3 regions of the Paenarthrobacter sp. NPDC089988 genome follow, and region 3 is predicted to be linked to each of the others. Evidence: predicted binding sites of a transcription regulator. Region 3 holds the regulator's gene; each other region holds the start of a gene.

What was found. Region 3 encodes HrcA, which represses chaperone genes, less so after heat shock. Its sites were predicted from a motif close to TTNGCACTCGNNNNNNNCGAGTGCNAA; they were not measured.
Positions count from the first base shown of each region.
Region 1: the regulator HrcA is predicted to act here: its motif matches at 2,823-2,849, upstream of groL (chaperonin GroEL).
Region 2: the regulator HrcA is predicted to act here: its motif matches at 1,617-1,643, upstream of ACIPV6_RS08250 (Hsp20/alpha crystallin family protein).

Region 1 covers NZ_JBIVGD010000011.1:15,916-23,188, reverse strand. Annotated here, with positions in the region: gene ACIPV6_RS13920 (RNase H family protein) at 1-794, opposite strand, end outside; gene groL (chaperonin GroEL) at 1,015-2,640, opposite strand; gene ACIPV6_RS13910 (cold-shock protein) at 2,951-3,154, opposite strand; gene ACIPV6_RS13905 (LytR C-terminal domain-containing protein) at 3,312-3,920, opposite strand; gene ACIPV6_RS13900 (DUF3263 domain-containing protein) at 3,970-4,305, opposite strand; gene ACIPV6_RS13895 (uracil-DNA glycosylase) at 4,413-5,180, shown strand; gene ACIPV6_RS13890 (siderophore-interacting protein) at 5,623-6,465, shown strand; gene ACIPV6_RS13885 (threonine/serine exporter ThrE family protein) at 6,472-7,273, opposite strand, start outside.
Region 2 covers NZ_JBIVGD010000005.1:8,075-15,347, reverse strand. Annotated here, with positions in the region: gene aqpZ (aquaporin Z) at 1-44, shown strand, start outside; gene ACIPV6_RS08260 (hypothetical protein) at 127-504, opposite strand; gene ACIPV6_RS08255 (J domain-containing protein) at 501-875, opposite strand; gene ACIPV6_RS08250 (Hsp20/alpha crystallin family protein) at 1,110-1,532, opposite strand; gene ACIPV6_RS08245 (MerR family transcriptional regulator) at 1,676-2,098, shown strand; gene ACIPV6_RS08240 (FG-GAP-like repeat-containing protein) at 2,128-3,951, opposite strand; gene ACIPV6_RS08235 (FG-GAP-like repeat-containing protein) at 4,070-5,962, opposite strand; gene ACIPV6_RS08230 (glycosyltransferase family 4 protein) at 6,121-7,273, shown strand, end outside.
Region 3 covers NZ_JBIVGD010000001.1:384,410-391,682, forward strand. Annotated here, with positions in the region: gene hemW (radical SAM family heme chaperone HemW) at 1-802, shown strand, start outside; gene ACIPV6_RS01830 (DUF4870 domain-containing protein) at 815-1,228, opposite strand; gene ACIPV6_RS01835 (DUF3097 domain-containing protein) at 1,333-2,184, opposite strand; gene hrcA (heat-inducible transcriptional repressor HrcA) at 2,401-3,408, shown strand; gene dnaJ (molecular chaperone DnaJ) at 3,460-4,590, shown strand; gene ACIPV6_RS01850 (16S rRNA (uracil(1498)-N(3))-methyltransferase) at 4,593-5,375, shown strand; gene ACIPV6_RS01855 (GerMN domain-containing protein) at 5,386-6,252, opposite strand; gene ACIPV6_RS01860 (PhoH family protein) at 6,677-7,273, shown strand, end outside.

The DNA.
Region 1 (7,273 bases), on a different contig from region 3:
CCGGACTGGCCGATCTCGGCAAACTCGGGGTGCAGCAACACGCCGATCCTCCCGATATCCGCACGAACGTCCGGGCGGAGCAGTTCGCGTTCGAGGGCCACCACTACTTCCTCGGCTGACAGTTCCGGGGTTGCTGCGGCGTCCTCGAGCTCGCTGAAGAGGTCGGCCTGGCCAAAGATTCCCGACTCTCCAAAGAGCGTGGGCTCGGAGTGCAGGCGGGGTGCCCGGTCCAGCCGCGAGGCCGGGAGGGGGCTGGATGTGGGCACGGCTGATGCTGGGCCGGCAACTGATGCTGGGACCGGCAAGGGCTCTGCGGCAGTTCCAGCGGCGCCGGAGAAGCCGGGACCACCCGGGGCTGCCACACCTTGCTGATAGGCCGCTGCCACGGCACGGGCGCGTTCGTCGGCAGCTTCGTTGAGTTCGTGGCCGGCATGGCCCTTGACCCACTCGAACGTGTACTTGCGGCCAACAATCGCCTGGTCGATGTCCTTCAGGAGGTCGACGTTGAGCACGGGCTTGCCGTCGGCCTTCCGCCAACCCTTCCGCTTCCATCCGGGCATCCACTTGGTGACGCAGTTGATGACGTACTGGCTGTCGCAAAGGATCCGCAATTCCTCGTGCGGGATGTGCGCGGTGGAACGGAACAAGTCAAGGACAGCCATGAGCTCGCCCATGTTGTTGGTGCCGTGCGGCCAACCTCCTGCGCGCCAACAGGAATCGTCAACATACCAGGCCCAACCGGCCGGCCCAGGATTGCCGAGGGCAGAGCCATCGGCGGCAGCAATAATCGTCATGCCTTTAATCCTGCCAGACTGCACTGACACTTTTAGCGGCCCCGGGAACCCCGCGAGGTCGTGGGAAGCGTGCCGGAACGCTGTAGCTCTCCCTGCGAATGGGGCGTGTTCCCACGCATTCGGCGGCCAATCCCCCGGCGGTGAAACGCCGACGGCGGCCCCCACCAAAGGTGAGGACCGCCGTCGTGCGTTCTGAGCGTGATGCTGCAGTACAGGAGGCTTAGAAGCCGCCCATGCCGCCCATCTCGTCGCCGCCCGGAGCCGGAGCGTTCTTCTCAGGCTTGTCGGCAACTACAGCCTCGGTGGTCAGGAACAGACCAGCGATCGAAGCAGCGTTCTGGAGGGCCGAACGGGTGACCTTGACGGGGTCGTTGACGCCGGCAGCCAGCAGGTCCTCGTAAACACCCGTAGCAGCGTTCAGGCCGTGGCCGGAAGGCAGGCCGCGGACCTTATCGGCAACAACGCCCGGCTCGAGGCCGGCGTTGAAAGCAATCTGCTTCAGCGGAGCGTCGATGGCAACCTTGACGATGTTGGCGCCGGTTGCTTCGTCGTTCTCAAGGTTCAGGTTGGCGAATGCCTTGGCACCGGCCTGGATGAGGGCAACGCCACCACCGGCGACGATGCCTTCTTCAACGGCAGCCTTTGCGTTGCGGACAGCGTCCTCAATGCGGTGCTTGCGTTCCTTGAGCTCAACTTCGGTTGCGGCACCGGCCTTGATGACTGCAACGCCGCCGGCCAGCTTGGCCAGGCGCTCCTGCAGCTTCTCGCGGTCGTAGTCGGAGTCGGAGTTCTCGATCTCGGAGCGGATCTGGGCAACGCGGCCTGCGATCTGCTCGGCGTCGCCGGCACCTTCGACAATGGTGGTCTCGTCCTTGGTGACAACAACCTTGCGGGCGGTACCGAGGAGTTCCAGTCCAGCGTTCTCCAGCTTGAGGCCAACCTCTTCGGAGATGACCTGGCCGCCGGTGAGGATGGCGATGTCGGCGAGCTGTGCCTTGCGGCGGTCACCGAAGCCCGGAGCCTTGACGGCAACGGACTTGAAGGTGCCACGGATCTTGTTGACGATCAGCGTGGCAAGGGCTTCGCCCTCGATGTCTTCGGCGATGATCAGCAGCGGCTTGTTGGACTGCATGACCTTCTCCAGGACCGCAACGAGTTCCTTCACGTTGGAGATCTTGGAGTTGACGATCAGGATGTACGGGTCTTCGAGGACCGTTTCCTGGCGCTCAGCGTCGGTGACGAAGTAAGCGGAGATGTAGCCCTTGTCGAAGCGCATGCCTTCGGTGAGTTCGAGCTCCAGGCCGAAGGTGTTGGATTCCTCGACCGTGATAACGCCTTCCTTGCCCACCTTGTCCAGGGCTTCAGCGATCAGGGCGCCGATTTCCTGGTCTCCGGCGGAGATGGAAGCCGTAGCGGCGATCTCTTCCTTGGTTTCGATTTCCTTGGCGGAGGCCAGCAGTTCGCTGATGACAGCGTCAACGGCCTTCTCGATGCCGCGCTTGAGGGACAGCGGGTCGGCGCCGGCGGCAACGTTGCGCAGGCCTTCCTTGACCAGTGCCTGGGCGAGAACCGTAGCGGTGGTGGTACCGTCACCGGCGACGTCGTCCGTCTTCTTGGCAACTTCCTTGACCAGCTCGGCGCCGATCTTCTCGTAAGGATCGTCCAGCTCGATCTCCTTGGCGATGGAAACACCATCGTTGGTGATCGTGGGGGCGCCCCACTTCTTTTCGAGGACGACGTTGCGTCCACGCGGGCCGAGGGTGACCTTGACGGCGTCAGCAAGGGTGTTCAGGCCCCGCTCGAGGCCGCGGCGTGCCTCTTCATCAAATGCAATGATCTTGGCCATAACGGCGGTAGTCCTTTCGGGACAGTCGTTAAGAAGGTACCTGTCAGGTGGGATGCCCGCGACGGACGATCCTTTGCTTGCGACCTCTGTATGCCGCGCGCTCCGGACCTCACCCCACCAGGGTGTTTCTTGATCCTCCCGGCGCCGACTACCATCCCTACGGCGCCGCGAACGGGCCGGAATTAGCAGTCGATGCGTGGGAGTGCTAAATCAATAATTAGCACTCGACCGTGGAGAGTGCAAGCAGGGGCGCCACCTTGCGCCATACATCCGGGCAGTTTCAGCCCACAGCGGAGAACTGGATTCCGGGTCAGGCGACGCGGACACTCTCCGCCTGCGGGCCCTTCAGTCCTTCGCCGAGTTCGAATTCAACGCGCTGGCCCTCTTCGAGCGCGCGGAAACCGTCCATCTGGATGGCCGACCAATGCACAAAGACGTCATCGCCGGAATCGTCCACAGTAATGAAGCCGTACCCTTTTTCGGCGTTGAACCATTTGACGGTTCCCAAAGCCATGATGCCCACACTTTCACAGTTGCCAAGACCGGTTGCCGGGATCTCCGTACCGGAATCAATCCACTGTAACCACAGTCACGGCACCCGCGCTGCCGCCCGAAGGCAGGGCAGCGTTTTTGTTATTGAGGCTTAACCGGGATGGCTGGAGCGCACGGGCTTACTGGTAGCCGGGTCCCACAACAACCACCAGCGGCTGCTGGACTTCCGGGGACTCCACTACCGAGGTGATGCGCAGGAGGGCGGCAACTGCCTCGGCGTTCGCCTTCTGGTCCGGGGCGTTGTAGAACACAACCGAAGTCTGCTGCGGCAGCCCGCCCCAGTTTCCGACGGTGCCGAGTGCCCAACCATCACCCTGGACGATTCCGGCGACGCGGCTGGCGAGGCCCGCCGTCGCGGTGCCGTTGTAAACGGCCACCGCCGTGGTCTTGTCCAGCGGGGCCGTAGACGGGATTGTCGACGCAGACTCGGAGGGCGTGGGTTCACCCGAGGCGATGGGGGCGCTGCCCGTCTCGGAGGGAGTCGCCGAAGGCGCCGGCTCGCTCTGCTGCGACGCCGGCGCGGAAGTGCTGGACGATGCAACGGGAGCCACGAAACCAAGACGCGGCAGGATCAGGAAAGCGACCAGGCCGAGCACCAGGGCAACAGCTCCCACGGTCAGGACAGGCCACAACGTGGGGCGGGCTGTCTCCGTGGCGTCGCGGTGCACGCCTTGCCGGGACGCGTTCTGCGGGACCCGGTCGAATTCATCCTTGGCAAATTTGGTCATGGTGAAGCGTTGTCCTTGCTGGTTGCTGCTGACAGATCAGCCTGGCGATTTACGCGTCCGACCCCAAGCGCCGCGCTGTCCGCGCGCGTTGGCGGGACGTACGTAGTCTACGCAGTCTCTTGACCAGCATGGGATCGTGCGCCAATGCGTCCTCGGTGTCGATGAGTGCGTTGAGGATCTGGTAGTAGTGCGTGGCTGAGAGATCGAAGAGTTCCCGGATAGCCTGTTCCTTGGCTCCCGCGTACTTCCACCACTGCCGTTCCAAGGCCAGCATCTGCTGGTCCCGCTCGCTCAACGGCGAGTCGCTGCGGACGCCGGCCGCAAGGTCTTCCAGGGCAAAACCCGTTGCCTGCGGCGCCATCGGTTCCGGTGCTGGTTCGGCCACGGCACACTCCTTCGACGCTTGTTGGGGAAAATGTCCTCCCCCTATGTTACGGGCGAATAACAAGCCTGTCATTCGCCCGCGCAGCCCGGGCAAGGGACAATGGCCGGGTGACTGGCGAGGATGCACTCTTTGACCTTGAACCCGACAACACTGCAATCCAGGACTTCGGCGAGCTGCTCAACAGGCCCCTCGAGGAACTCATGGCTCCCGACTGGGCAAGAGCCCTTCGCCCCGTTGAGGGGGAGCTCTACGAGGCGTTGGCCTTCGTGGCCAATCAGGCCGGACAGGGGACGCAGGTCCTTCCGGCGGCCTCCAACCTCCTGCGGGCCTTCCAACAGCCCCTGGCGGACGTCAAGGTGCTCCTACTCGGCCAGGACCCGTATCCAACGCCGGGACACGCCGTCGGGCTTTCCTTCTCGGTGTCCCGCGAAACCCGTCCCATCCCGCGAAGCCTGGCCAATATCTACCGGGAACTCCACGATGATCTGGGGCTGCCGCCGCGCATCCACGGCGACCTCACAGCGTGGTCGGACCAAGGTGTCCTGCTGTTGAACCGCGTGCTCAGCGTCGCGGCGGGAAACGCCGGCTCGCACCGCGGCAAGGGGTGGGAGGCAATCACGACGGCGGCCGTCACCGCCGTCGCGAACCGCACCGACGCCGGTGGAAAGCAGAAGCCGCTCGTCGCGATCCTGTGGGGGAAGGACGCGGAGTCCGTGGGGCCGTTGCTGAACGGCGCGCCGTCGATCGTGTCTGTCCATCCAAGTCCGCTGTCCGCGTCCCGGGGGTTCTTCGGGTCCAAGCCGTTCAGCCGAACCAACGCCCTGCTCGCAGACCAGGGTGCCGGGCCAATCGATTGGGAACTCCCCGTTCTCTAGCCCCCACCCCGGACGCTCTCTCACCAAACCACCCATTTCCACGAGCCCTCTCTCACCAAACCACCCATTTCCACGAGCCCTCTCTCACCGGCGAGTGCTCGGCAGGATTCGGTGAGAGAGGGTCCGTCAGAAAGGGGCGTTCGATGAGAGAGCGTCGGCTAAAAAACGGGCGGTCGGTGAGAGAGCGTCGGCCAATAGCGGGCGGTCGGTGAGAGAGCGTCGGCCAATAGCGGGCGGTCGGTGAGAGAGCGTCGGCTAAAAGGGGGCGGTCGGTGAGAGAGCGTCGGCCAATAGCGGGCGGTCGGTGAGAGAGCGTCGGCCAAAAGCGGGCGGTCGGTGAGAGAGGGTCCGTCAGAAGGGGGGCATTCGGTGAGAGAGGGTTGGGTGTAACTTTCGACTCATACCCAGGCCGCGTGCAGCCAATTAGCTTAGGCTTACCTTCATGCCTGCTGCTCTTCCTGTGACGTCGTCCGCCAACCGCCAAACACGACCCCAGACCAACCTGGTGGTGCTGCGCAAGGAACGCCTTTCGCCGCACATGGTGCGGATCGTAGCGGGCGGGCCCGGCTTCAGCGACTACGCGAACAACGAGTTCGTGGACCGCTACGTGAAGATCGTCTTCCCCCAGCCCGGCGTGGACTACGAACTGCCGCTGGATCTCTGGGCCATCCGGGAGACCATGCCGCGGGAGCAGTGGCCGCACACCCGGACGTACACCATCCGCTGGGTGGACCTGGCAGCCCAGGAACTGGCCATAGACTTTGTGGTCCACGGCGACGAAGGGCTCGCGGGTCCCTGGGCCGCCGCGGCAGAACCCGGAGACAGGCTGGTCTTCACCGGCCCCGGTGGCGCGTACAACCCGTCGCCCGACGCAGACTGGTACCTGTTCGCCGGCGACGACGCCGCAATCCCGGCCATCGCAGCATGCATTGAGGCGCTGGGGCCGGACGCCCGCGGATTCGCCTTCCTGGAAGTGGACAGTGCCGAGGACATCCTGCCCATCGCTGCTCCGTCGGGCGTGGAATTGCACTGGCTGCAGCGCAACGGAGTGCCGGCCGGATCCAGCGAGATCCTGCTCGACGCCCTCCGCAACCTCGAATGGCTGCCCGGACGAGTGGATGTCTTCGCACACGGAGAGCGCGGCTATATGAAAGGCCTGCGTGAGATCTTCTTCGTGCAGCACGGCCTGGAACGCTCCCAGGTGTCCCTGTCCGGATACTGGGCACAGGGCCGGGTAGAGGAAGTGTTCCAGGCCGAGAAGAAACTGCCCGTCGGGAAGATCTAGCAAGATCTAGCGGCGCCGAACCCTCCGCCGCTCGTTGCTGGACAGGCCCTTCGTCAGTGGCCTGGCAAGGTTGTCGCCGAGCACGATTCCTGCGGCCACACCGAGGACAATGGCTCCGGCGTTGAGCATCCCGCCCGCACCCGCGAGGATGTCGCCCCCTTCGACGGTCAGTGCATACATCGACCGGAAGATCGTCAGGCCCGGCAGCAGGATCAAGGCTGCAGGAACGGCGACCACCAACTGTGGAGCGCCAAGCTTCAGGGCGACCACACGACCCAGCAGACCGATGACCACTGCCGAAATGGCGGGTGACAAGCGGTCGCCAAGACCGAGTTCGCCAACCCCCCACAAAACGAAGAAGCCCACCAAGCCGACTGCCGCCGTCGGGAGTAACAGCCGCATTTTTGTCTGTTCGGTAACGCCGATGGCCACCACGGCGATCGCGATCAGGATCGCTTGCCCCCACAGGGGGTAGGCGGGTGGGAAGGTATTGGTGACGTCGAGGACCTGGCTGCCCATCAGCGTTCCGACCACGACGGCGACGCCAATGCCTGCCACGATGGCACCGAAGGTGAGCAGGGTGGAGAGGAAACGGCCGGCCGCTGTCACTGGGAAGCCGTTGATCGCATCCTGTACCGACGAGACGAGCCTGCCCGTCGGGAGCAGCAGCAGGATACCGCCGGCCACCACAATGGACGGAGCGATGTCCGCGCCTGCCCAGCGCAGCATCAGGGCAACAAAGGTGACCACGAATGAACTCGCCATGGTGACAAAGAAGTCCGGTGTCCGCCAGCGAATCAACTGGCGC
Region 2 (7,273 bases), on a different contig from region 3:
GCATCGCCGCCGCAGCCCTCTATCGCCTGGTGCGCCGGTCATAGCGCACTCCGCCTAGGCTGCCTCGATCCGCCCGGATTCGCTTCGTCCATCGGCCCAGAGGCGGTCGCTCGACGGCGGCGACCCTCACGGCTGCGGCCCGTAGATGAACTCCTTGGCATGATTGACGGCCTTCTTGAACGCATCGTTGCGCAAGGAGACTTGGTCGCGCGATGAACCGCTGCCGGGCTCCATGAACGTGGTTGGCCCCGGCCGGAGGATCCAGATGTCCCCCGCTGGCGGGAGGTAGAAGACGCCGAAGGAACGATGCTCCGGATCGTCCGTCCAGATGGGAACAACGGCCACCGCTGCACCCGTATCCACGTTGATCCACTGGGCGCGGGGCATGGGCTGCTCATGTACTTCGGGGTCCAGGAACGGCGCCGTCCCCTTGCCCCAGCGTTCCTCAAAGCGCTCGTAAAAGGCGGGCATCAGGTGGCTGTCGTAGGAACGCCAGGCGCTCATGTGGGTCTCCTTGGATGTGTACGGCGGAGTGGTGACCAGCGGGTAGGTCCGAAGCTGAGGGGTTGCTGCTCCCGCCCAGGTGCGGGCCCCGCCGTCGTTCGATGGACGCGAACGCTGACGGGAGTTCCGGACCCGCGCGTGCGACCCCGGTCGTAAGCCGCCCGCTTTACTGGGTCCGACAAAACGACGTACGCCTGCATGACGGCGTGCAACTGCTGGAGGTCGAGCGCCTCGGAGGCACCGTCGTCGTGCGTCTTTTGGCGGATGTCCGGGTGGTGCTGCCGCAGCAAGGCGCGGTATGCGCGGGCGATTTCGCGCGCCGACGCGGTTGGCGCCACACCGAGGATCGCGTAGTAATCAGGTTCATTCACCAAGGCCGGTTCCCGGTGGACGTGCGGTTGATTGGGAGATGGCCCCCGGCGGCCTGAACGTGTCAGGGCCGGGGGCCATCCTTTCGGGAGGCAACGTCGGGGGCCGCGCTTCCTCTGCGCAACAAGCGCTATGGCGTGGCGCGAAGCCTGCGCCCATTTCTCCGATGCGGCCGGTCGGATGCTCTCCCGCTTGCACGCTTCGCGTTGGCTGCGTGGCCTCCGCGAAGCGAACTATCAGGCGTTGATCTCCTGACGTTGTCCGGTGGAGCTGATCTCGATGCGTCGCGGCTTGGCCTTTTCGGCGACGGGGATGCGGAGGGTCAGGACGCCTGCGTCGTAACTGGCGTTGACGCCGTCCGTGTCCAGGGTGTCGCCGAGGATGAGCTGCCTGCTGAAGACACCTTGGGGCCGTTCGGCGGCGATCAGTTCCGTATCTTCTCCGGCGGGCGACTTCCGCTCCGCCTTGACCGTGAGGACGTTGCGTTCCACGTCCAGCTCAATCGACTCGGGGCTTACTCCGGGCAGGTCGAGAGCAACAATGAATTCCTCGCCGTCCTGCCAGGCGTCCATCGGCATCCCGGCAGGCCGTGCTGTTGTGCCAAAAACCTGTTGGGCGAGCCTGTCGAATTCGCGGAACGGGTCAGTGCGCATCAGCATGTGGTTCTCACTCCTTTGGATCTTGATGCTGATTCTGTTGTGGTGCCAGCCTTCCTGATCTGTATTGGCTGGTATAGATTTTTTATAGCACTCAGCTACGAGGGCTGCAAGTGGATTTTTTGGAGATTTTTGGGAGTGGTTTCGTGGCAGGTTTTCCGGCGGAAGCGCACGACGGCGGCTTGGCTGGTCCGGCGCCGGGCGGCGGCTCCGGCGCGGCTGCTTCGCGGGACGACCTGGGGGTCTACGCCATCTCCGTAGCGGCCGAACTAGTGGGCATGGGTCAACAGAACATCCGCCTGTATGAGCGCAAAGGGCTGCTCACTCCCGAAAGGACCGACGGCGGCACGCGGCGCTACAGCGAACGGAACCTGGTGACACTGCGACGGATCGGGGTGCTCCTGGACGAGGGGCTCAACCTGGCCGGCGTGAAGCTGGTGCTGGAGTTGGAAGCTACGAATCGCGGGCTGGTGGAGGACAACCGTGGGCTCACCGAGGACAACCTCGAGTTGCGGGCGGACAACCGTGGACTAAGGAAGGATTTGAAGCGGGCGCGGGGAGGGGAATGAGTGCTGAGAGCTCGCCCCCTCGTGAAACATCAGAAGATGGCCGTCATGCCTTGCCAGCCCTGACCAACCCACGTGGAGAGCGGCCACGACGGACCGCCGCTGCCTGCAAACAACCAGAGCGAGCCCACAGAGTCCCTGGCCAGAAGGTCCGCCTTGCCGTCGCCGTTGAAGTCACCGGGGCTCACCAAGGTGTTCATGACGTTCCAGCCCTGCCCGATTTGCCGCTGGGGCAGCCATCCACCGTAACCGTTGCCGGGGTAGAGCCACAGGGCTCCGGCACCATCACGAGCGGCAAGGTCAGCCGTGCCGTCGCCGTTGAAGTCGCCAACGCCGGTGATAGCGGACATGCCGGACCAGCCTGATCCGACCTGCACCCGCGCCAACCAACCACCGGAGCCGTTGCCCGGGTAGAGCCACAAGATGCCAGCGGTGTCGCGGGCGAGTACATCCACCTTGCCGTCGCCGTTGAAGTCACCAGGCGATGCGAGGGCAGTCATCCCTGACCAGCCCGAACCGACTTGGACCTTCGGCAGCCAATCACCAAAACCGTTACTCGGATACAGCCACAGAACTCCAGCGCTGTCGCGGGCCAGGATGTCTGGGAGGCCGTCGCCATTGAAGTCACCAGGAGCGATCAACGCCGTCATGATGTTCCAGCCGGAGCCCACTTGGACACGGGGCAACCAGCCGCCGGAGCCGTCCCCGGGATAAAGCCAGAGCGCTCCCGCAGCATCCCGGGCCAAGACGTCAGTCTTTCGGTCGTTATTGAAGTCATTCTTGATCGGCGCCTGAAGGGACGTGTCAATAACCGTCACCGAGTTACTTCCCTTATTGGCGATGTACGCATTGCCCCCATCCAATTCGGCAGCAGCGGCTACTGGATTGCTACCTGTCCGAATAGTGGCGGTGACGTTTGCGTAGTCAATGACTGTGGCTCCCCCTGCGAGGTTCGGGACGAACACCTTGGCCCGATATCTGTCCCCCGCCATAATGCCGGACGGACCGTTGGTTCCAACTTCGGCGACCCTTCGCTTGAGTTCGGCGTCAAACACCATGACTGAGCCACCCTCGCTCCCGTTGGAAGAGGCAACGTAGACACGGCCGTTCCCGTCACTGAAGATGTCGCCAAGCTTCTTGAACGTCTCAAGCACGGTCGTGGTGGCATTCGTCATGCCATCGATCAGCACTACGGCAGAGCTGTTCTTACCTGTGGTGGTGACGTAAATCTTGTTGGTGTAGCGGTTCGCTTCGACAGCCTGCACCGAGGCACCCAGGTCAACGATGGTCTTCGCACTGGTGGCTCCATCAATCACGGTGACCGAGTTGCCGTTGGCGACATAGACGTTGTTGTTCGTTGAGTTGACGGTCATGTCCTTAGGGGGCGCCAGCAGGGTCACTGTTTTCGTTGGATCGCCGACGCCCATCACTGTTACACCAGTTTTGAAGGCAACATAGACCTTCCCGTTCCACTGGTTGACCACGACGTGCCGGGGGTCCACGCCCGTTGGATCTGTTCGAACAACACTGTTTGTTTGGCTATCGAGAACGGCAATGCTGCCTGCTTTGCCAACGCCGGCAGACACGCTCACATAGACCCAATTGCGGAACACGGCTACGTCCTGAGGAAGACCTCCGACGTCCACTGTGGTGACTTTGCGCGTGTCCTTATCGATGATTGAGAGGCCCGAATCCGTGGCAACGAATACCTTGCCGTCATCATCGACAGCAATGGCATGCGGAGCGGTTCCAACAGGTATGTCTCCGCCGTAAACGTCGGCCACTGCCGGCGACCCGACCAGCAGCGAAACTGCGAGCGAAACAACAACGGCGAGCGCCGCCGTCGTGCGTTTCAAGTGTGACTTTCCAATTCCGGACACAGTTGAATCAGACGCGATAGAACCCATGGGACCCCCAGAAAATGAGACGCGACCGCCGCGTCGATGAGCGGAGTCTACATGGTTATCAGGAAACTCACAGAATCGCCGTCATCCCACTCCATCCCGTGCCCACGCGCGAGGCCGACGGCCACACGGAGCCGCCGGCTCCGGAGTACAGCCACAACTCCCCCGCCGTATTGCGCGCCAGGATGTCGGTACGGCCATCACCGTCGAAGTCGCCGGGACCCACGAGTGAGTTCATCGAATTCCAGCCCTGCCCGATGGCCTGGCGCGACAGCCACCCGCCACCACCGTTCGGCGGGTACAGCCAGAGTGCGCCCGAGGAATCGCGGGCAGCGATGTCCGGTAGGCCGTCTCCGTTGAAGTCGCCAACGCCAGTGATCTCGGACATGTCGGACCATCCTGAACCCACCCACATCCTGGGCAACCAGCCGCCGCTGCCATTGCCGCGGTACACCCACAGTGCGCCACCGCGGTCGCGCGCAGTCACGTCCACAAATCCTTCCCCGTGGAAGTCAAGCCCCTCGATCGCGCTCATGCCTTCCCAGCCTGTGCCGATCTGCACGCGCGGTTTCCAGCCAGCGGACCCGTTGCCCGGGTAGAGCCACAGGACCCCCGACGTGTCACGAGCCATGACGTCCGGGAATGAATCACCGTTGAAATCTCCAGGAGCGATTAAGGCAGTCATCACATTCCAGCCGACACCAACCTGAACTCGCGGCAACCACCCACCGGAGCCGTTGCCCGGGTACAGCCACAGGACACCGGAGGCATCCCGAGCGAGGAGGTCAGCGAACGAGTCGCCGTTGAAATCGTTCTTGGCCGGAGCTGGAGCATCGGAGTCAATGACGGAAACGGAGGCGCTGCTGGTGTTGGACACGTAGACCCTGCCCGTGGAAGAGTTCACGGCTGCTGCAACTGGCTCCTGCCCTGTGAAGACAGCCGAGGCGCTGTTGTCCGCGCCGTCAACAATGGTTGTTCCCCGTCCGGACATGGGGACGTAAATCTTGTTGTTCTCCTGATTGACCACAATGTCACGGATAAGCGAAGGCGTGACGACCTGGGCGATCTCAGTGAGGTTGGCGCCGTCAATGACTTTCACGTAACCGTCGGTGGAATTACTGTCCGCAGCAACATAGATCCGGTTGTTGGCCGGGTTGACCGCCAGGATCCCGACCTTGCTCGAAGTTTCGAGCTTTCCGGTGGTCTTGTCGGTTGTACCGTCGATGACGCTCACGCCCGCACCGTACCTGCCGAGCGTGGTGTAGTAGATCTTGTTGGTCGCCGGGTTCACGGCCACGGCGAGAATTCCTCCAGCGCCAATGATGACGTCGCCAGTAACGCTCCCGGCGGCGTTGATTACCCTGATGGTTCCGCCGGAGTTCACGTACACCTTGTTGGTGACATCATTCACCACAATGTCCTGCGCACCGCCGGATAGCGCGACGGTCGTAACGGCGTTGGTCGCACCATCGATGATGGCAACACCGGCAGCCACACCAACGTAGATCTTGTTGTTCGTTTCGTTGACCGCCACGACTCCAGCCCCGGAGCCCACGGGCACTGACGTTACCGCCCGCGTCAGACCGTCGACCACAGCAACAGAGCCACCGATCTCGCTGACGTAGACCTTGTTCGTTGCCGTGTTCACCGCGACGTCCACCGGCATGTCGCCTGAGTACAGGTTGCCGGCACCAGTTGAGCCGTCGATGACAGAAACACCCTCAAACGTGACAACATACGCCTTGTTCGTCACTGGGTTCACTGCAATGTCCCCCGGACGGTCCCCTACCGAAACCACGTTAACCACGGCATCAGCCGAAGCAACACCCGGCGAGACCAGGCCGGCGAGTAACAAAGCCAGCCCCAGGCCGCCCGCGACGACACGCGCCGCTGCCAAGCGCCGCCGTCGTACGCGATCCGAACCTGTATCAAGCGCGCGCGAATGATCCCCAGCAGCAGTCATGGCAAGACCCCCAGAACTTTCGACGCCCAGCACGTCGGATGCTGGCAGTCTACGCGGGGGCTCCGACAAAGAACACAAACCTCCTGTTAACCAACTCTTCCTCCACAGGCCACCCGATCGAACCCGCAACGCCAACCGCCCCGACCACCGTGGAATGCGTGAGGATCGCAATCGTCGCCGAATCATTCCTGCCGCTGATGAACGGGGTAACGCACTCGATACTGCGGGTGCTGGATCATCTGCAGGAACGCGGGGATGAGGTGATGGTGATTGCGCCGTCGACGTCGGACACTGATGTTTCGAGCGTCGTGAAGGGTGCGTATGTGCACCGGCTTCCGTCTGTGCCGCTGGCCGGTTACACGAACGTGCGGGTTGCGTTGGGTGGTGTGAATCGGGTCAAGCGAATCCTTGCCGATTTCTCCCCCGACGTCGTTCATCTCGCCTCCCCGTTCGTGCTCGGCTGGCGCGCTGTGCAGGCCGCCAACCAACTCGGCATCCCGACGGTTGCGATCTATCAGACCGAGGTTCCCAGCTACGCCGCCCGATACGGCGTGCCGTTCCTGGAGAACTGGGCCTGGAACCGCGTGGACAACATCCACCTCCTGGCCACCCGCACGCTGGTGCCTTCCACGTTCGCGCTCAACCAGTTGCGCGGGCGCGGCATTCTTCGCGTGGATATGTGGCGGCGCGGCGTGGATACCGCGCGCTTCAACCCGGCAAAACGTTCGACGGCGTGGCGCAGCTCAGTTGCGCCCGACGGCCAGCGGATCATCGGCTACGTCGGGCGGCTCGCGGTGGAGAAGCAGGTTGAGGACCTTGCCGTGCTGAACGGCTTGCCGAATACGAAGCTCGTGATCGTGGGAGACGGACCGCAGCGGGCCGCCCTTGAGGCGCAGCTGCCGGACGCTATTTTCACGGGCTTCCTCGGTGGCGAATCCCTCGCTGAAGCCGTTGCCTCCTTCGACCTTTTCGTCCATCCCGGCGAGTTCGAGACCTTCTGCCAGACCATCCAGGAAGCCATGGCGTCGGGCGTCCCCGTGGTCGCAACCGGCCGCGGCGGCCCCCTGGACCTCGTGGAAAACTCCCGTACCGGCTGGCTGTACGAGCCGGGCAACCTCGCCCAGCTGCGGGGCTACGTGCAGGACCTGATGGGCGACGACGCCAAGCGCCGCGCGTTCGCAACGGCAGCTACCGCTTCGGTCCAGGGCCGGACGTGGCCGGTGCTCTGCGCCGACCTGGTGCGGCACTACGACGAAGTGATGAACGGCGTGACTTCCGATTCCGGGCCCGATACCGGCTCCGAACTGACTC
Region 3 (7,273 bases):
GCTCGCGGATGCCGGGTTTACCCGCGTGTCCTTCGGCATGCAGTCCGCTGTGCCGCATGTCCTCAAGGTCCTTGACCGCACCCACACCCCCAGCAGGGTCCCGCTGGTGGTCCAGTGGGCACGGGAGGCGGGCCTCGCGGTAAGCCTCGACCTGATCTATGGCGCCCCGGGCGAATCCATGGACGACTGGCGGCTGTCCTTGGAAACCGCCCTTTCCTACAATCCGGACCACATCAGTGCGTACGCGTTGATCGTTGAGGACGGCACCAAACTCGCTGCCCAGATCCGGCGCGGGGAAGTGCCGGGAATCGACGACGACGACCACGCAGCAAAGTACGAGCTCGCCGACCAGCTGATTTCAGCGGCGGGCCTCACCTGGTACGAGGTCAGCAATTGGGCCCGGACTCCCGAACAGGCCTGCCGCCATAACCTCGCCTATTGGCGGGGCGATGACTGGTGGGGGATCGGACCCGGAGCCCACTCCCACGTTGGCGGTGTCCGGTGGTGGAACGTCAAGCACCCCACCGCCTACGCTTCACGGCTGGCAGCTGGAACGTCGCCTGCTGCGGGCAGGGAAACCCTCGACGCCGGTACGCGGGAGGTGGAGCGCATCATGCTTGAGGCGCGCCTCGGTTCGGGATTGGACGTGGATGCCTTGGACAAAGTGGGCAGGCACGCCATGGCCGGGCTGATTGCCGATGGCCTGGTGGATCCCGCTGCCGCCTTCAAGGGTCGTTTGCTGCTGACCCTCAAGGGCCGCTTGTTGGCGGACGCAGTGGTGCGCAGGATCCTGCCGGACTGACCGGCCCGGGCGCTATTTGATCCAGCGCAGGTTGAAGCGGTAGCGGTGGGGTTGGCCGTGGTTGACCCGGATGCCTGCGGAAACGGAGAAGCACGTAAGGGCCACCCAGATGGCCGTTGCGATGACCGCGAAGATGTTGCCCACAACCGGCAGCAGCACCAGGATGTTCGCCAGGACAGCGGCGATGGTGGGCGGAAGCGTGAAGTTCAAGGCTTCCTTGGACTCCTGTGCCGTGAATGGCCCACGCTCGCGGAAGATCAAGTAGATGAGCAATGACGGAAGGCAACCGAGGATTCCACCGAAGTGCGCCAACGTGGCCCACTGCCGGTCTTCGCTTGCCGTGAGGGGCAGTGCATTCGCAGGTGCACCATGGTACTGGGGCTGGCCTGCGGCCCTGCCCTGTTCTTCTGGAGCGTTCTCTGCCACGGTGTCTTCCCTTTGCTGTAAAAATGCGGTGTTGCTGTCCCAGAATACTGGGTCCGGACTCCCTGCAGGGACCATCCGCCCCCGAAACGGGCAGGTGTCCCGGCTCAGGGGGCGGTCAGGAAGTCGATGACTTCCTCCACGCGCCCCAGAAGGGAGGCTTCCAGGTCCGCGTAGGTACGTACTGCCCCGAGCAATCGCTGCCAGCCGAGCCCGATGTCCTCCGCCGTTTCGTGCGGCCAGCCGAAGGCCCGCAGGATTCCCGTCTTCCAGTCCGTGCCGCGAGGCACGGCAGGCCACTGTTCGATGCCCAGTACCTTGGGGCGGATCGCCTGCCACACATCGACGTAGGGGTGTCCCACGATCAATACGTTTCCCGCGGCTCCCGGTACCTGCATGGCCTGGGCGGCAATGCGGGACTCCTTCGAACCGGCCACCAAGTGGTCAACCAGGATACCGAGCTTGCGCTGCGGACCGGGTCCAAAGGCGGCGATGGCGGACCGGAGGTCGTCCACGCCATGGAGCGGCTCCACGACGATGCCTTCCACCCGGAGGTCGTCACCCCAGACCTTTTCCACGAGTTCGGCGTCGTGCTTGCCTTCCACCCAGATCCGGCTTGCCTTTGCCACTTGTGCGCGTTGGCCTTGGACTTTGACAGAGCCCGACGCCGTCCTGCCGGGCTGCACAGCGCCGGCCGGCTGCCTTGCGGCCGGAGGGAGCAGGCGGATGGCCTGGCCTTCCAGAAGGAAACCGAACCCCAGTTGGAAGGACCGGGTCTTGCCCCGTCGGTCCTCAAGCGACACGATGTGCATTCCGCCGGACTTCTCTACCCGGACGACCTCGCCCACCCACCCGGATTGGACGTCTTCCAGGACCATCCCGCGCTGGACAGGCACTTCGGGAAGCTTCTGTTTGACGGGTGCGGAAAGGTCCTGCGGACCCCAAGTGTCGAAAGCCAAGGACTTCATACCTCTTCGCGCTGGGTTTGATGGGCCGGTAACGGGTGGAGCCGGCTCCCCGGACGTCATCCGCGGGCGTTTTCAATGCTAGCAACGGGGTGGCCCATACTAGACTTGTTAGCACTTAGGCATGTTGAGTGCTAAAAGCCATGGTCAATCCGGGTCCATCCCACGCTGGGCAGCCCGGATTCGGAGCGTCGACAGGAGGTGTTGCACATGAGTGAGCCACGCAAGCTGGAAGTGTTGCGTGCCATCGTCGAGGACTACGTGCACTCACGGGAACCTGTCGGCTCCAAGGCACTGGTGGAGAGGCACCACCTCGGCGTTTCAAGTGCCACCATCAGGAACGACATGGCCGTCCTTGAAGAGGAAGGCCTCATCGCCGCCCCGCACACCAGCGCGGGCCGTATTCCCACGGACAAGGGCTACAGGTTGTTCGTGGACCGGATCTCCCAGGTGAAGCCGCTTTCGGCCGCCGAGCGTCGGGCCATCCATTCCTTGCTTGAAGGCCCCGACGATCTTGACGACATCCTGGAGCGGACAGTCCGGCTCCTGTCGCAGTTGACCAACCAGGTGGCAGTGGTGCAGTACCCGCACTCCAAGCGGGCCTTGGTCCGGCATGTGGAGTTCGTGCTGCTGGCACCCAAGCAGGTGCTGGTGGTCATGATCGCGGACACCGGCAGCGTGGGACAGAAAGTCATCGATGCCGGAACCGAGGTCACCAACGAGTCGTTGCTGGCCCTGCGGGCAAGGTTCCTGGGCAGCATTGCCGGCACCCCGCTGGAGCTGTTGCCGCAGGTGCTGCCCTCTGTTGTGGCCCTGTGCCGGCCGGAGCTTCGCGGGGTGGCGCAGGTCCTCGCCGCCGGACTCCAGTCCCTCAGCGATACCAGCCGCGAAGAGCGCATCCTGATGGCGGGCACGGCCAACCTGGCCCGCTCCAACGTGGACTTCCCCTTAAGCATCGGCCCGGTACTCGAGGCCCTTGAGGAACAAGTCGTGATGCTTCGGTTGTTGTCGGACATGGGCGATGATCCGCGAGGGGTCACCGTGAGCATCGGCCGGGAGAACCCGTACGACGGGCTCTCCGAGGCTTCAGTGGTCGCGACGGGTTACGGCTCCGGTGCCAAGGTAGGCATCCTGGGGCCCACCCGGATGGACTATCCCACCACCATGGCCGCTGTGCGCGCCGTGGCCCGTTACCTTTCCCGTATTCTCGGCGGCTGACACCAGCCACCGACGCAAGAACCGCAGGACAACAAGGAAGAGATACTGACTTTGAGCAGCCACTATGACGTTTTGGGAGTCTCCCCGGAAGCCACCGGAGAAGAGATCAAAAAGGCGTACCGCAAGTTGGCGCGAAAACTGCACCCGGACGTGAACCCGGGCGAGGACGTCGCTGAGCAGTTCAAGGCCGTGACGCACGCTTACGAAGTGTTGTCCGACCCGCAGAAACGCCGCGTGTACGACGCCACCGGCAATGAGAATGGAACCGACAACGGCTTCGGTGGCGGGTACTCCGGGCAGGGCTTTGCCTTCCAGGACATCTTCGATACCTTCTTTGGCGGTGGCGGCGGGGGACACGCAGGCCCTGCCTCACGGGTCCGGCGCGGCCAGGATGCCCTCATCAGCGTCCGCATCGATCTCAAGGACGCAGTCTTCGGCGTCAACAAGAAGCTCGAAGTCGATACGGCGGTTGTCTGCCCCACCTGTGATGGCAGCTGCTGCCGTCCCGGTACTCACCCTGAACGCTGCGACATCTGTGGTGGCAGCGGCCAGGTCCAGCGGGCAGTGCGCTCCATCCTGGGCCAGGTCATGACCACGGCCCCGTGTGGGTCCTGCGAAGGCTTTGGCACCATCATCAAGGACCCCTGCAACGAATGCAGTGGCCAGGGCCGCATCCGCAGCCGCCGCTCGCTGACCATCAAGGTGCCGGCGGGCGTGGCAACGGGAACGCGCATCCAGCTGTCCGGCCAGGGTGAGGCAGGTCCTGCCGGCGGCCCCGCCGGCGACCTCTACGTTGAGATCCGCGTCAACAGCGATTCCACGTACATCCGCGAAGGCGACGACCTGCACGCCACCCTGAGCGTGCCCATGACGGCCGCCGCCCTGGGAACGGAACTGACCCTGGAGACCTTCGATGGTGCCCAGGAAATCGACGTCAAGGCCGGTACGCAGTCTGGTGAAATCATTACCCTGCGCGGGCTGGGGGTTACCCATCTTCGTGGCTACGGCCGGGGAGACCTCAAGGTGCACTTGCATGTTGAGACGCCGGTCAAGCTGGATGCCGCGCAGGAAGACCTGCTGAGGCAGCTTGCGAAATTGCGCGGTGAGCAGTTCACGGAAGGCAAGCTCGTGGCCAGTGGCGGCATGTTCGCCAAGCTCCGGGACAAGCTCGGTAACCTGTAGCGGTGAGCAACCCCGTCTTCTTCACCCCTGCCGGGAGCCTGGACGGCCTGGGGCCCGGATCCGTGTTCATCCTCGAGGGTCCGGAAGCCCGCCACGCCGTGACAGTGAAGCGGTTGGCCGTCGGCGAATCCGTGGATCTCGCGGACGGGTCGGGCGCCCGGCTCACTGGCAAGGTGTCCGACGCCGGCCAAGGCTCGCTTTCGGTGACGGCAACGGACGTGGTCTTCGAGGAACAACCGCGGGTGCGGCTGGTGTTGGTGCAGGCACTGGCCAAGGGAGACCGGGACGAGCTCGCCATCGAGACCGCCACGGAACTCGGCATCGACGCTGTCATTCCCTGGCAGGCGGAACGTTCCATCGTGCGGTGGAAGGGCGACCGTGCGGCCAAGGCCCATGCAAAGTGGCAGTCAGTGGTCACGGCCGCTGCCAAGCAGGCCCGGCGCGCCTGGATCCCCGAGGTCAGGTCCATCGTGGACTCCGTATCGCTGGCCAAGGCAGTGGCTGGGGCAGACGTGGCCGTCATCCTCCATGAGGATGCAAAGAACGGATTACGGTCCGTCCTGGAAGACGCGGCCCAGCTGGCTGTTGCCGGCCCCGACGCGCCCCGGGAAGTCCTGCTGATCGTTGGACCGGAGGGTGGCATATCGCCGCGCGAAGTGACGCGCCTTAGTGATGCGGGTGCTGTGACGGCCCTGTTGGGCCACCATGTCTTGAGGTCATCGACGGCCGGGCCTGCCGCCGTCGTGCTGGCGAGCGATGTCCTGGGGCGCTGGCAGGAGGCTTGACCGAGGGCCGTCAGTTGACGTTGAAGAGCCTTGTGTCCAGCGTCGATTCGTCGGCCTGCCCGGAACTGTCCACCTGGGTCACGCGAAGCTCGTAGCGGCCGGGCTTCAGCGTGGCGCTGAAGGTGAAGACGCCGAATTGTCCCGGTTCACCGGTGGATTTCACCTGGCCGGTGAGCAGGCTGGTCCTGGTGCCGCCGTTGTCCTGCAGGATTTGCCAGTTCACGGGCATGGAGCTGTCCGTGCTGCGCCCGTTGAACTTGACGGCGCCCGCTGGCAACGTGGTGTCCTCCTGGGGGTCGATGATCCACAGGGGAGCCACCATCGAGGCGTCCCTGGCCATGGGTTGGCCGAGTTTCACTTGGCCGAAGGCCATGAAATCGGTGTGTCCATCCACCAGGATGACTACCTGGATCTGTTGCCCGGAGTTGATCAGTCCGGATGACGAGGCAGCGGCAGTGGCCGTATAGACCAACTGCTGGACCGCACGTTGGGCCATGCCGGCGTCGAGGTTCGAGTTGAAGGCGTCCCGCGAAATGTCCACGGTGATGACGTTCTTGCCGGAGATCGATGTGGCCAGGCTGCCGGGTTCCTGCCATGGGGTGAAGAAATCGTGGTCCAGCGGCTTCTCGGCCATCATGATGCGCAAGGCCGTGGTGACGGGGTTCTCGTCGCCGGAGATGTCCCGGAACTCGCGGTAGAGGTAGACGTTGTCCTTGCTGCGCCCGATCCAATAGACGGGGATCTTGGTGGAGGCCTGGGTGGTCTCCAACGGCGCGTTGCTCGCCGGGGCGTCCTGGACGCTGATGGCCGGGCTCGAGGTGGGCGCGGTGGTGCCGCCGTTGGCGATGCAGCCGGTCAGGAAAAGGACGGCAGCCATCGCGGGCGCGGCAACAGCGGACTTTGTCCGCTTGCGGGCGCCTTGCTGTGGGGTGGCTGACTGCGTGATGTGGGGTTTCCTTGCCTTGCTTCCGCCGGAGTGGGCGTCCGGTCCTGCGCGGGCGGACGTTTCACCCCGCCCTGCCAGCTTGGCACACGTCCGACGGCGGCTGGCCGGGTTTTGCCGGACCGGCACCAACTGAAACAGGATTGATACCGGCTTGATGCCGAGTTGAGACAAACTGCCGACGGCGCGGCGGCCACGTCCGGCCCATCGCGCGGTGGTGGCGTGGCAGTTCGGAGGGCGGCCTGCTGGCGTAGGATTGAAGGCATTCCGGCATATGGCCGGACCACGGTGGGCCCGGCGGCTGACCGGGGCAATGGCGTAAACCAACCGGAGGAGAACAGGCCGTACGGCCAGCACTATGAGTGAATCCCTGAATGGGCGGCTGCGGACCGGCAACGGGAACCCGGCGGCTACAGAGTTCCCGCACACCTTGCCGGGCACGCGCACGGAAATCGTCACGTTCGACAATTCAGACCAGATGGTTCACTCGCTGGGCAGCCACGACGAAGCCCTGCGTTACATCGAGGACCAGTTCCCGGACGTCAACTTCCATGTTCGGGGCAACGAGTTGTCCATGTCCGGTCCTTCAGCGGTGATCCCGCGGATCATGCGGCTTCTGGAAGAAGTGCGCGGACTCGTCGCAAAGGGCACCACCGTCACTCCGGACATCCTGCAGCAGCTCGTTTCCTTGCTGAGGGCGCAGTCCGTCCAGAACCCTGTCGACGTCCTGACGCACAACATCCTGTCCAGCCGGGGCAAGACCATCCGACCCAAGACGCTGAACCAGAAGAACTACGTCGACGCCATCGACGGGAACACCGTGATCTTCGGCATCGGTCCGGCCGGTACGGGCAAGACGTACCTGGCCATGGCAAAGGCCGTCCAGGCCTTGCAGAACAAGGAGGTCAGCCGGATTATCCTGACGCGTCCGGCCGTGGAAGCAGGGGAGCGGCTG